2 regions of the Streptomyces sp. NPDC024687 genome follow, and region 1 is predicted to be linked to the other one. Evidence: riboswitches for the same ligand, from Rfam matches in the RefSeq annotation. Region 1 holds a riboswitch; the other holds the start of a gene.
The links. A riboswitch is a leader RNA that binds a small molecule or an ion and turns the genes downstream of it on or off. The one in region 1 is predicted to bind cyclic di-AMP.

Region 1 (5,801 bases):
CGGGCTCGACCCCGAGGATGTCCAGGACCCCGCGCACGAACTCGTCCCGGTTCTCGGCGTCCCGGGAGGCGGAGGTGGCGACGAACCGCAGCCGCTCGGCCCCGTGCTCCTTGATGACCGCCGCGTACTCCCGGCACGCGGCGAAGGTCCGCTCCAGCGCCTCTGGCGCGAGCCGCCCGGTCCGGTCGACCCCCTGCCCGAGCCGCACGATGGTCATACGCCGGTCCAGGTCGACCAGTTCACCGGTCTCGGGGTCGCAGTCCGCGACGAGGAGCCGGATCGAGTTCGTACCGCAGTCGACGGCGGCGACACGGGTCACTTGGGGTCCTCCTGCTGCTCGGTCAGGGTCACGCAGGCCCCCTTGCGCCACCACTCCGGCAGCATCGCGATCGCCTCGTCGCCCAGCGGGTTGACGCCCGGGCCGGCGGCCAGCGAGTGGCCCACCAGCACGTGCAGGCACTTCACCCGGTCCGGCATGCCGCCAGCGCTCGGGAAGCCCTCCAGGACCTCGATGGCGTCGCGGCGCGCGAGGTAGTCCTCGTGCGCGGCCCGGTACGCCTTCGCGAGCTCCGGATCGGTCTGCAGCCGCTCCGTCATCTCCTTCATGACGCCGTTCGCCTCCAGCGTGCCGATCGCCGAGGCGGCGCGCGGGCACGTCAGGTAGTACGTCGTCGGGAAGGGCGTGCCGTCCGGCAGCCGGGGCGCGGTCTCCACGACGTCCGGCTGCCCGCACGGGCACCGGTGCGCGATCGCCCGCAGCCCGCGCGGCGGCCGCCCGAGCTGCTGCTTGAATGCCTCGACATCCGCGTCGGTCGGCTCGGTGCGCGGGGTGGAGGGCGGAGGCGTTTCCATGCCTGTCTTTCTATCGGTCCATCGGTCGGTTCACTGGTCGGAGGCGTCGGACTTGTCGACCCCGTCCCAGACGTTCGCGTACCAGGGGCGGTCGGTCGCACCCAGGTCGGCGCGGGACTGCCGCGCCGCGTCCGGGTCGACGACGACGAAGCCCGTCTCCCCCGGCAGCACGTAGTGCAGCCGCTGCCGGATCTGCTGCTCCGCGTACGCGTCGTCCTGCCAGCGCGCCTTGAGGTCGCGCAGCTTCTCGACCCGCTCGGCGGCCCGCGCCTTCTCCCGCTGGAGATCGGCGATCTCGGCGCGCTGGGAGACGTACTGCCTTATCGGGTACGCCAGCGCCACCACCAGCGTGCACAGCACGAGGGCGAGCAGCGCGGCCCGGCCGGTCAGCCGGGAGCGGCGGGCCTGCCGCTTGGTCTGGGAACGGTAGACCCGGGCCGCGGTCTGCTCGCCGAGCAGCCTGATCCTGGTCGTGGTGGAGAAACGGTCCCGGTCCTTCACGGCCATCGGCTCTCCGCCTCCCCTTCTACGTACGTACGTCCCCGCACACGGTACGGGACCGGTACGGGGACGTACGTACGACTGGCTAAGGCTTAGCCCTGCCGGGGTCAGCCCTTGAGGCTGCTCAGCCCTTGCTGTGCTGATCAGTTCGCAGAGCGAAACCGCGGGAACGCGCTGCGGCCGGCGTACACCGCGGCGTCGTCGAGGATCTCCTCGATGCGCAGGAGCTGGTTGTACTTGGCGACGCGGTCCGAGCGGGCCGGGGCGCCGGTCTTGATCTGGCCGCAGTTCACCGCGACGGCGAGGTCGGCGATGGTGACGTCCTCGGTCTCGCCGGAGCGGTGGGACATCATGCACTTGAAGCCGTTGCGCTGGGCCATCTCGACGGCGTCCAGGGTCTCGGTCAGCGAGCCGATCTGGTTCACCTTGACGAGCAGGGCGTTGGCGCTGCCCTCCTCGATGCCGCGGGCGAGGCGCTCCGGGTTGGTGACGAACAGGTCGTCGCCGACGATCTGGACCTTGTCACCGATCTTCGCGGTGATGGTGTTCCAGCCGGCCCAGTCGTCCTCGTACAGCGGGTCCTCGATGGAGACGAGCGGGTACGCGGAGACGAGCTCCTCGTAGTACTCGGTCATCTCGGCGGCCGAGCGGGACTTGCCCTCGAACTCGTACTTGCCGTCCTTGTAGAACTCGGACGCGGCGACGTCGAGCGCGAGCGCGATCTGCTCGCCGGGGACGTAGCCGGCCTGCTTGATGGCCTCGATGATGAGGTCGAGCGCGGCGCGGTTGGACTCCAGGTTCGGGGCGAAGCCGCCCTCGTCGCCGAGGCCGGTGGACAGGCCCTTGGTCTTCAGCACCTTCTTGAGGGTGTGGTAGACCTCGGCGCCCCAGCGCAGGGCCTCGGAGAAGGACTCCGCGCCGATCGGGGCGATCATGAACTCCTGGATGTCCACGTTGGAGTCGGCGTGCGAGCCGCCGTTCAGGATGTTCATCATCGGCACCGGCAGCAGGTGCGCGTTCGGGCCGCCCAGGTAGCGGAAGAGCGGGAGGTCGCTGGCCTCGGAGGCGGCGTGGGCGACGGCGAGCGAGACGCCGAGGATGGCGTTGGCGCCGAGCGAGCCCTTGTTGTCGGTGGCGTCCAGGTCGAACATCGCCTGGTCGATCAGACGCTGCTCGGTGGCGTCGTAGCCGACCAGCTCCGGGCCGATCTGCTCGATGACGGCCAGCACGGCCTTCTCGACACCCTTGCCGTGGTAGCGGTTCGGGTCACCGTCGCGGAGCTCGATGGCCTCGAAGGCGCCCGTGGAGGCGCCGGAGGGGACGGCGGCACGACCGGTGCTGCCGTCGTCGAGGCCGACCTCGACCTCGACCGTGGGGTTGCCTCGGGAGTCCAGGATTTCCCGGGCTACGACGACGTCGATGGACGGCACGAGCATCTCCTTCTTGGGATGTGACACGGTCCGCCGGGACCGCGGTGGGTTCTGCGAGACCGAGCCTAACCGGCTCCGGGGGTTCGGCCACCGTGTGGACCGCCTCCTGGACAGAACCGAGAGTAAATTGTTTCTGAACTGAACAAAGACATGCCTCGACGGGGCATGAAAAAACCCCGCCCCGGTGCGTACGGGGGAACACGCACCGGAGCGGGGAGCCCGTGGGGACGGGGGGTGACCCTCACGAGGCCTTCATCCTGAAGGACACGGCTGTGAGGGCGCTGTGGTTCAGCTGGGTCCTACTTGAGGTGCAGCTGCTGACCCGGGTAGATGAAGTCCGCGTCGGTGATGATGTCCTTGTTCAGCTTGAACAGCTTCTGCCAGCCGCCCTTGACCTTGTGCTTCTCGGCGATCGAGCTGAGGGTGTCACCCTTGACGACCTTGTACTCGCCGTCGCCCTTCTTGACCTTCTTGCCGGTCGGGGTGGTGACCGTCTTCTTGGCGGCCGGACGGTCGGTCGAACGGGAGGCGCTCTGCTCGTCGGTCGAACGGCTGCTCGTGCTCGAGGAGCCGGAGTTCGAGGAGCTGGAGTTCGAGGAGCTGGAGGAGGACGAGCTGCTGCCGCTGTAGCCGGCGCTGGACAGGCCCTTGCCGCAGACCGGCCAGGCACCCTTGCCCTGGGAGGCGAGGACCTTCTCGGCGACGGCGATCTGCTGGGACTTGCTGGCCTGGTTGGCCTGCGCGGCGTACTGCGTGCCGCCGTACGCGGCCCAGGTGGAGGCCGAGAACTGCAGGCCGCCGTAGTAGCCGTTGCCGGTGTTGATGGACCAGTTGCCGCCGGACTCGCACTGGGCGACGGTGTCCCACTCGGAGGCGGTGGCGGCGGAGGCGTTGCCGGCCGCCATCAGCGGGGCGGCGATGGCGACACCGGTGACACCGGCAAGCGCGGCGGCACGGGTGGCCTTGGACGGACGACGGTGCTTGCCCTTACCGGAAAACAGCATGGTGGATCCCCTCACCGACGCCTGCGAGGTGAGCTGTCGGGTTCGGGCCGGTTGAGTTGCCCGGCCGCACATCTCGCGATGCGCGGCTTCACCCCAAGCCGGTCCAGCATGAACTGCTGGGCCCGGCACTTACCTTGGGTCCCCCGCTCCTGCCTACGGCGCTTGACGCGACGACTGTTCCCGTTCCGTCGCTGGCAGGATTCGGCGTTGCGACAGACGGGGCTCGGGTTGCCGAGCGGTCACGACCGTAGACACGGGCTCGGCGGAATTTCAAAGACGATCAGGGCTTCTGAGACTCATCCCACACTTTCACCAAAGTGGACATTCAGTGCGAAGTGTGACGTGAACTCCCGCTGTTTTTCAGGCCTTTTCAGCCCTATTCAACCCCTGTGTCGAGGGTCTGACCGGCGACGATGCCGCTCGGGTCGGCCCCGATGCGGTCCTTGTTCTCGGCGTAGAGGGCACGCCATCCGCCGTCGAGGCCAAGGGAGTCGGCGATGGAGGCGAGCGAGTCGCCCTCCTGGACGGTGTAGGTGCCCGCGGCATGCCGGCCGGCCGGGGAGGAGGCTGTGCTCTTCGTCGCAATCTCCTCGGCACTGCCGCCGCGGTGCTTGCCGGAACCGAGGGCGCCGACGTCCACGAGGGCCGAAGAGCTGCCCTGCTGCCACGACTTGTCCGCTTCGTCCTCTTCTGGGCTCACCACGGGCGAGCTGTCGGAAGGCTGTACGTCCTCCGCGGCGGAGCCCTCGGAAGGCGAAGGGTTCTTTTTGCCCGACTTGGCGGAACTGTCGCCATTGGAGGCGGTGGCCGACGGCGAGGGCGTGGCGGACGAACCGTCCAGCGCGCCGAGCAGACCGGAAGACTCCTCGGCGCCCGAGGAGTCGGAGGAACCGGATGAACCAGACGATCCGGATGAACCGGACGATGTCGATGAGTCGGACGCCGAGGCCGAGGGTGTCTCGCTCCCCACGCCCGTGTCGACGTCGGCCGCACTCGAGTCCTTGCTGAGACCGCCGAGCAGACCGCAGGTGGGCCAGGCGGCGATGCCCTGGTCCGCGAGGAGCTTCTCGGCCACGGCTATCTGCTGGTTGCGGCTGGCCAGGTCCGCCGTCTCGGCGTATTCGAGGCCGCCGTACTTCTCCCAGTTCTCCTGGGACATCTGGAGGCCGCCGTAGTAGCCGTTGGCGTCGTTGGCGCTCCAGGAGCCGCCGCTCTCGCATTCCGCGACCCGGTCCCAGGTGGTGCCGGTGGCGGCGCTCGCTCCGGTCGCTCCGAGCAGTGGGATCGCGATGGCGGAGCCCGTCACACCGGCCGCCACGAGGAGAGCGGGAGCCTGACGGGGGCGACGGTGACGACCGTTCCCGGAGAGCATGAGGGGACCTTTCCCGAGACAGCAAATACCCGCGCGGCGAGTGGTGCGGGGCACCGCGCTGGTCCGTGAACGTATAGGGGTTCGATCACTTGTCACAAGTTAATGCCGCGTAGATCACGTGAGGATCACAAACTTGAGGACTCGTCATGTTTACCCACTCCGTGCGGGGACAGGACGGGCCTCTCGGTCGATTACCGGACGGGCGTGAACTCCACGGGCAAAGTGCGCAGTCCACGCATGATGAGCCCCCCGCGCCACCGCAAATCAGCCGAATCGACCGCCAGTTGGAGATCCGGGAGGCGGGTGAGGAGGGTGGCGAGCGCGGTCTGGCCCTCCAGGCGGGCGAGCGGGGCACCGAGGCAGTAGTGGATGCCGTGGCCGTAACCGAGGTGCTGATTGTCACGGCGGGACAGATCGAGCACGTCGGGGTCGGCGAACCGCTCCGGATCCCGGTCCGCGGCGGCGAGCACGACGAGCACCGGGTCACCGGCGGCGATGTCCTGCCCGCCGATCCGCAGGGGTTCGGTGGCGAACCGCCAGGTGGCCAGTTCCACCGGACCGTCGTACCGCAGCAGTTCCTCCACACCGGTCTCCAGGAGGCCCCTCTCCTGCCTGGCCAGGGATTCCTGCAGCCGGTCGCGC
Region 2 (5,801 bases), on a different contig from region 1:
TCGCTCGGCGGCAGGCCCAGCTTGAGGAAGACGTTGCCGATGTGCTTGCTGACCGCGCGTTCGGTGACGACGAGGGTCTTGGCGATGGTCGTGTTGTCGTGCCCCTCGGCCATCAGCTTCAGCACCTCGCGCTCACGCGGGGTGAGGGAGTCGAGCGGGGTGTCGCGGCGCCGGGTCAGGAGCTCGGTGACGACCTCGGGGTCGAGCGCCGTACCGCCGGCCACCACCCGCTCCAGCGCGTCGAGGAACTCGTCGACCCGGCCGACCCGGTCCTTGAGCAGGTAGCCGACCCCGCTGGTGCCACCGGCCAGCAGCTCGGCGGCGTACGACTCCTCGACGTACTGCGAGAGCACCAGCACCGGCAGTCCCGGGATCCGCTCCCTCGCCTCCAGGGCGGCCCGCAGGCCCTCGTCGCGGAACCCGGGCGGCATCCGCACGTCGAGGACGGCCACGTCAGGGCGGTGTTCGAGCAGGGCGGGCAGGATCTCGGGGCCGGTGCCGACCACGGCCACGACCTCGTGCCCGGAGGAGGTCAGAAGAAGGACGAGCCCCTCTCGCAGGAGGGCGTTGTCCTCGGCGATCACCACACGCACGGCAGCTCCACATCGATCACGGTCGGGCCCCCGACGGGGCTGGTCACTTCGAAGGTCCCGTCGAGCGCGGCGACCCGGCGCCGCATACCGAGCAGCCCCGAGCCCGCGGACTCGTCGGCGCCGCCCCGGCCCTCGTCCCGCACCCGCACGGTCAGACCGCGCCGGGTCCTGGCCAGCCGGACCTCGGCCCGGCCGGCGCCGCTGTACTTGGCGACGTTGGTGAGCGACTCGGCCACCACGAAGTAGGCCGCGGCCTCCACCGCCGCGGGCGCCCGGGTGCCCTCGTCCAGGCCGCCGTCGTCCACTCCCACGGCGAGCCCGCTGCTCGCGGCGAGCGCCCGTACCGCGCCGACGAGACCCCGGTCGGTGAGGATCGGCGGGTGGATGCCGCGCACCACCTGCCGCAGCTCCGTCAGCGCCTGTTCGGCCTGGTCCTGGGCGTCGTCCAGCAGTTTGCGGGCGGCGTCGGGGTCCCGCTCGTAGGCCCGCTTGGCGAGTCCGATCCGCATCGACAGCGCCACCAGGTTGGCCTGGGCGCCGTCGTGCAGGTCCCGCTCGATGCGACGCAGCTCGGCCTCGTGCGCGGCGATCGCGTCGGCCCGGGTCTCCCGCAGCTCCTCGACCCGCCGGGCCAGCCTGGCCTCGGGGGAGGGCATGAGCAGCACGGTCGACCAGCGGGCCTCGGTGTCCGCGAGCCGCACGATCAGCGGCAGGACGACGGGGTCGCGGCGCAGCGCCCCGGCCCACACGCCGTCGACGACCAGGCCGAGGGGCCACAGCGGGAGGGCGAGGGCGAGGAGGGCGCCGTAGAGGTAGTAGGCGAGCATCCAGCGGAGGTCCCTGAGCGTGCCGGGGTCCCGCACCGAGATGTGCAGCCGTTCGCGCAGGGTGCCGGTCATCGGTGTGTACGCCTCGGGGATCTCCCGGCCCGTCCACAGGGCGGTCAGGTTCCGCTTGGCGCCGGCGATCCGCCGTATCAGCAGCACGGCCTCGGGCAGCAGCCAGCAGCCGACCACGGCGACCGTACCGACGGCGGCGATCAGCAGCACGGTGATGAAAAGGTACATGCCGAAGCACATCGCCGCGGCCACGACGAGATGCACGCTCGCCATCGCCGCACGCTGCACCGACTTCCACATGCCGCTCACGCTAGACGAACGGCCCCGGTCGCACGGTGTAGCCCGCTACACCATCGGGGCCCGGACGAGGATCACTCCCCGCCGTCGCCGTCCTCGCCGCCGCCGTGGTCCCGTCGTGGAACTGCCGTCACGCCCCTCCAGTGAGGCGGTCCCGAACAACCCTGGCGCGGACCACTCTCCGGATGACGTATGCTGGTTACACAACGACGCGGGGTGGAGCAGCTCGGTAGCTCGCTGGGCTCATAACCCAGAGGTCGCAGGTTCAAATCCTGTCCCCGCTACTCACGGCTCAGGGCCGGAATCCAGTTCACTGGATTCCGGCCCTGAGTGTTTTTCCCCTTCATGACGTGATGTGACGCGGGGTGAGCGCGCGACCGCCCTCCGCGTTACAGCTGACATACCGTCAATGTCTTTGTGTGGCTTGAGTGAAGGCCAACTCGCCCGTTTTTAGGCGTTCATGGGCCGTAAGTCCAGCGTGATTTCGTTAATGATCAAGCGGAACAGCTTGGAATCGGGCCCCCACGTCTATTAACGTTCGATAACGCAGCGCGGTCGTCCCAGCCGTCACAAGAGACGGCTCCGTGCTCACGCGCCGAATTCCGCAAGGGAACCGGGGAACCACCAACTTGGGGTGAATCGCTCGTACGCCACCGTGGCAGCACGGTCGGTATACGCGCGTAGGAGACCTTCCTGCTCCGAACCCGTCAGCTAACCCGGTAGGCGAGAAGGAAGGAAAGGAGCGCGCCCACGTGGCGTCCAACCCGCCTGCCCCCGAGGCGCCGTACGTCCCGAGCGACACCCTCGTATACGGCGGTTACCGCGCCGACGACGAGGCCCCGCTCGGCGAGTGGAACCCCACCGCGGACTCCCTCGCTCCCGTACGAGGCCGGCATCGCGTCGCCAAGCAGCGTGGCGGAGGGTTCGCCCGTAGCTCCACCGTTCTGGGCGTCGGTGTCATAGCCGCCGTCAGCGCCGGCGGGATGGCCAGCGCCAACACCGGCAAGCCGCCGGTCTCCATCTCCATGCCCGACCTGCCCAACGTGGGCTCGCTCATCTCGGACGACTCGGCCTCCGCCGCGGACGACACGAGCGCCTTCAGCAGCGTCGGCGCCACCACCGCCGACACCGCCAAGGGCACCTCGGACGCCGGTGAGGCGCTGCGCTCGCGCATCCTGGCCCAGGCCGAGCTGCAGCAGGACCAGCTCGACACCAAGGCCGCCCAGGCCATCGCGGACGCCGCCGAGAAGGAGGCCGACGCGGCCGCCGCCAAGGCGGAGAAGGAAGCCCAGGAGAAGGCCGCCGCCGCGAAGAAGAAGGCGGAGGAGGCGGCCGCGAAGAAGGCCGAGGCCGAGCGCCTGGCCGAGCTCGCCAAGCAGTACACGCTGCCGACCTCGTCGTACACCATCACCTCGACCTTCGGTCAGGCCGGTTCGCTGTGGTCCTCCGGCTACCACACGGGCCTCGACTTCGCCGCCCCCACGGGCACGCTCATCAAGGCGATCCACAGCGGCACCATCACCGAGGCCGGCTGGGCCGGTTCCTACGGCTACCGCACGATCCTCACCCTCGACGACGGCACCGAGCTGTGGTTCTGCCACCAGTCCTCGATCAGCGTCAGCGTCGGCCAGAAGGTCGGCACCGGTGAGGTCATCGGCCGCGTGGGCGCCACGGGCAACGTGACCGGCGCGCACCTGCACCTGGAGGTCCACCCGAACGGCTCGGCCGACGGGATCGACCCGATGGCGTGGCTGCGCGGCAAGGGGCTCACTCCCTGACGCGCCTCCTGAAGCGCCCCTGAGGGTTTCCCGCCGGGGCGCCGGAGCAGGTGATTCCGCTTGTTTACGAGGACTTTGCGGCCGTGGCGGAAGAGCGGCGTCCGGCACGGGTGTTGACGTTGGCATGACTTCTCTTCGCAAGCTCGGCTCCTCCGACCTCGAGGTCTTCCCGCTCACCCTCGGCGGCAACGTCTTCGGCTGGACCGCAGACGAGGCCACCTCCTTCGACGTTCTCGACGCGTACACCGCGGCCGGCGGCAACTTCGTCGACACGGCCGACGCGTACTCGGCGTGGGTCGAGGGAAACTCCGGCGGCGAGTCCGAGACCGTCATCGGCAAGTGGCTGGCGGCCCGCGGCAACCGTGACGACGTCGTCATCGCCACGAAGGTCAGCCAGCACCCGCAGTACCAGGGCCTGTCGGCGGCGAACATCAAGGCCGCCGCCGACGCCTCCCTGACGCGCCTGGGCACCGACCACATCGACCTGTACTACACCCACTTCGACAAGACCGAAGTGCCGGTCGAGGAGATCATCGGCGCGCTGGACGAACTGGTGAAGGCGGGCAAGGTGCGGGCGATCGCCGCCTCCAACATCTCCGCCGCGCGCCTCGCGGAGTCACTGGCCTTCTCCGACCGCGAGGGCCTCGCGCGCTATGTCGCCCTCCAGCCCCACTACAACCTGGTCTCGCGCGACACGTACGAGGGTGAACTGGAGGCTCTCGCGGCCCGGGAGGGCCTCGCCGCCGTCCCGTACTACGCCCTCGCCTCCGGCTTCCTCACCGGCAAGTACCGCCCCGGTACGACGGTCGACAGTGCGCGTGCCACGGGCGCCGGCAAGCACCTGGACACCGAACGCGGCCGCAAGGTCCTCGAGGCGCTCGACGACATCGCCGAGTCCCACACCGTCCCGGTCGCCACGGTCGCCCTCGCCTGGCTCGCCGCCCAGCCGACGGTCGCGGCCCCGATCGCGTCCGCCCGCACGGTGGAACAGCTGCCGGCGCTGCTGGGCGTGGCCGACCTGACCCTGACGGAGGAGGAGCTGACGCGCCTGACGGAGGCGTCGGCCTGACCTCCGCCGCACGGTCTATGTGCGGTACGGGTTGTAGGCGGGGTACGGCACCGTCGGGTGGACCGGGGGGACCGGGGGCGTCGGCTGGGCGGGGTGGCCGGGGTGGCCGTGGTGCGTCGGCTGGGCCGGGTGAGGGGCGTATCCGTACACCCCGTAGACCGGCCAGGGCGGCGCGGCCACCGGTACCGGCGGTGCCGTGATCCGGGCCGCGTGGTCCAGCGCGGGCCGCGCGACATCCCGCCGCCGCCACAGCTCGTGCAGCAACTCCCGCTCCCGTGCGACGAAGTCCGCGTTCGCCCGTCCGAGCCGCCCCCGGCGCCGCAGGAACGCCAAGGACGTCGCGTACGCCTCGTACTGCGAGACCGCCCGTGCCGCGGCCCGCCCGCCGAACTGCCGCCGGGCGTAGTCCCGTGCCACCCGCCGCGCCCGCATCGAGCTCAGCACATGGGGCTCGGTCGGCGTCAGCCACCCGGCGACGGCGTACGCGGGCAGTTCCTCGCGCACGGTCTTCAGCTCCCGCTGCCGTGTCCAGATGACCAGCCAGGTCAGCAGCGCGAACGCCGGCACCATGAACATCGCGTACACCGCGAAGAAGCCGTACTCCCCGAACGTCGACGAGCCGTTCCATGTCGCGTGCATGCCCATCGCGAGCAACAGCCCGGACAGCGGGACGAGGACCCGCCGTATGTGCTGGCGTTCCGCCGACAGCGCGGAGATGCCGAAGCCGATGCCGGTCAGGACGGTGAACAGGGGGTGCGCGAACGGCGACATGACGACGCGCACGAAGAAGGTCGCGGCGGTGACCGAGGCGATGCCGCGGTCGCCGGTGAGCTGGTCGGTGCCGAAGGCGGTGCCCAGGTAGAGGATGTTCTCGGTGAAGGCGAAGCCGGTGGCGGTGACCCCCGCTATCACCACGCCGTCGACGATCCCGGTGAAGTCCCGTCTGCGGAACAGGAAGACGAGCAGTACGGCGGCGGCCTTGGCCGACTCCTCGACGATCGGCGCTATCACGGTCGCGCCGAGGGTGTCCGCGCCGGACGGGTCGGCGGTCGCCGTCGCTATCCACTTCGTCGCGAAGCTGTTGGCGATGATCGCTATCAGCGCGGCCGCGCAGGCGCCCCAGGCGAAGGCGAACAGCAGATTGCGCCAGGGCCCAGGTGCGACGCGGTCGAGCCAGCGGAACGCGGCTATGAGCAGCGGTACGGGCAGGACGGCGAGCCCCAGG

Region 2: it holds a riboswitch for cyclic di-AMP, as region 1 does, so the genes downstream of both, ACZ39I_RS41345 (M23 family metallopeptidase) here and ACZ39I_RS24025 (transglycosylase family protein) in region 1, are expected to answer to the same signal.

The regions. Positions count from the first base shown of each region.
Region 1 covers NZ_JBVHLJ010000006.1:107,167-112,967, forward strand. Annotated here, with positions in the region: gene ACZ39I_RS24005 (Ppx/GppA phosphatase family protein) at 1-319, opposite strand, end outside; gene ACZ39I_RS24010 (DUF501 domain-containing protein) at 316-852, opposite strand; gene ACZ39I_RS24015 (FtsB family cell division protein) at 883-1,359, opposite strand; gene eno (phosphopyruvate hydratase) at 1,497-2,789, opposite strand; gene ACZ39I_RS24025 (transglycosylase family protein) at 3,083-3,787, opposite strand; cyclic di-AMP (ydaO/yuaA leader) riboswitch at 3,791-3,958, opposite strand; gene ACZ39I_RS24030 (transglycosylase family protein) at 4,164-5,159, opposite strand; gene ACZ39I_RS24035 (cytochrome P450 family protein) at 5,351-5,801, opposite strand, start outside.
Region 2 covers NZ_JBVHLJ010000022.1:7,867-13,667, forward strand. Annotated here, with positions in the region: gene ACZ39I_RS41330 (response regulator) at 1-593, opposite strand, end outside; gene ACZ39I_RS41335 (sensor histidine kinase) at 581-1,732, opposite strand; tRNA gene ACZ39I_RS41340 (tRNA-Met) at 1,940-2,013, shown strand; cyclic di-AMP (ydaO/yuaA leader) riboswitch at 2,313-2,470, shown strand; gene ACZ39I_RS41345 (M23 family metallopeptidase) at 2,482-3,507, shown strand; gene ACZ39I_RS41350 (aldo/keto reductase) at 3,632-4,576, shown strand; gene ACZ39I_RS41355 (PrsW family intramembrane metalloprotease) at 4,592-5,801, opposite strand, start outside.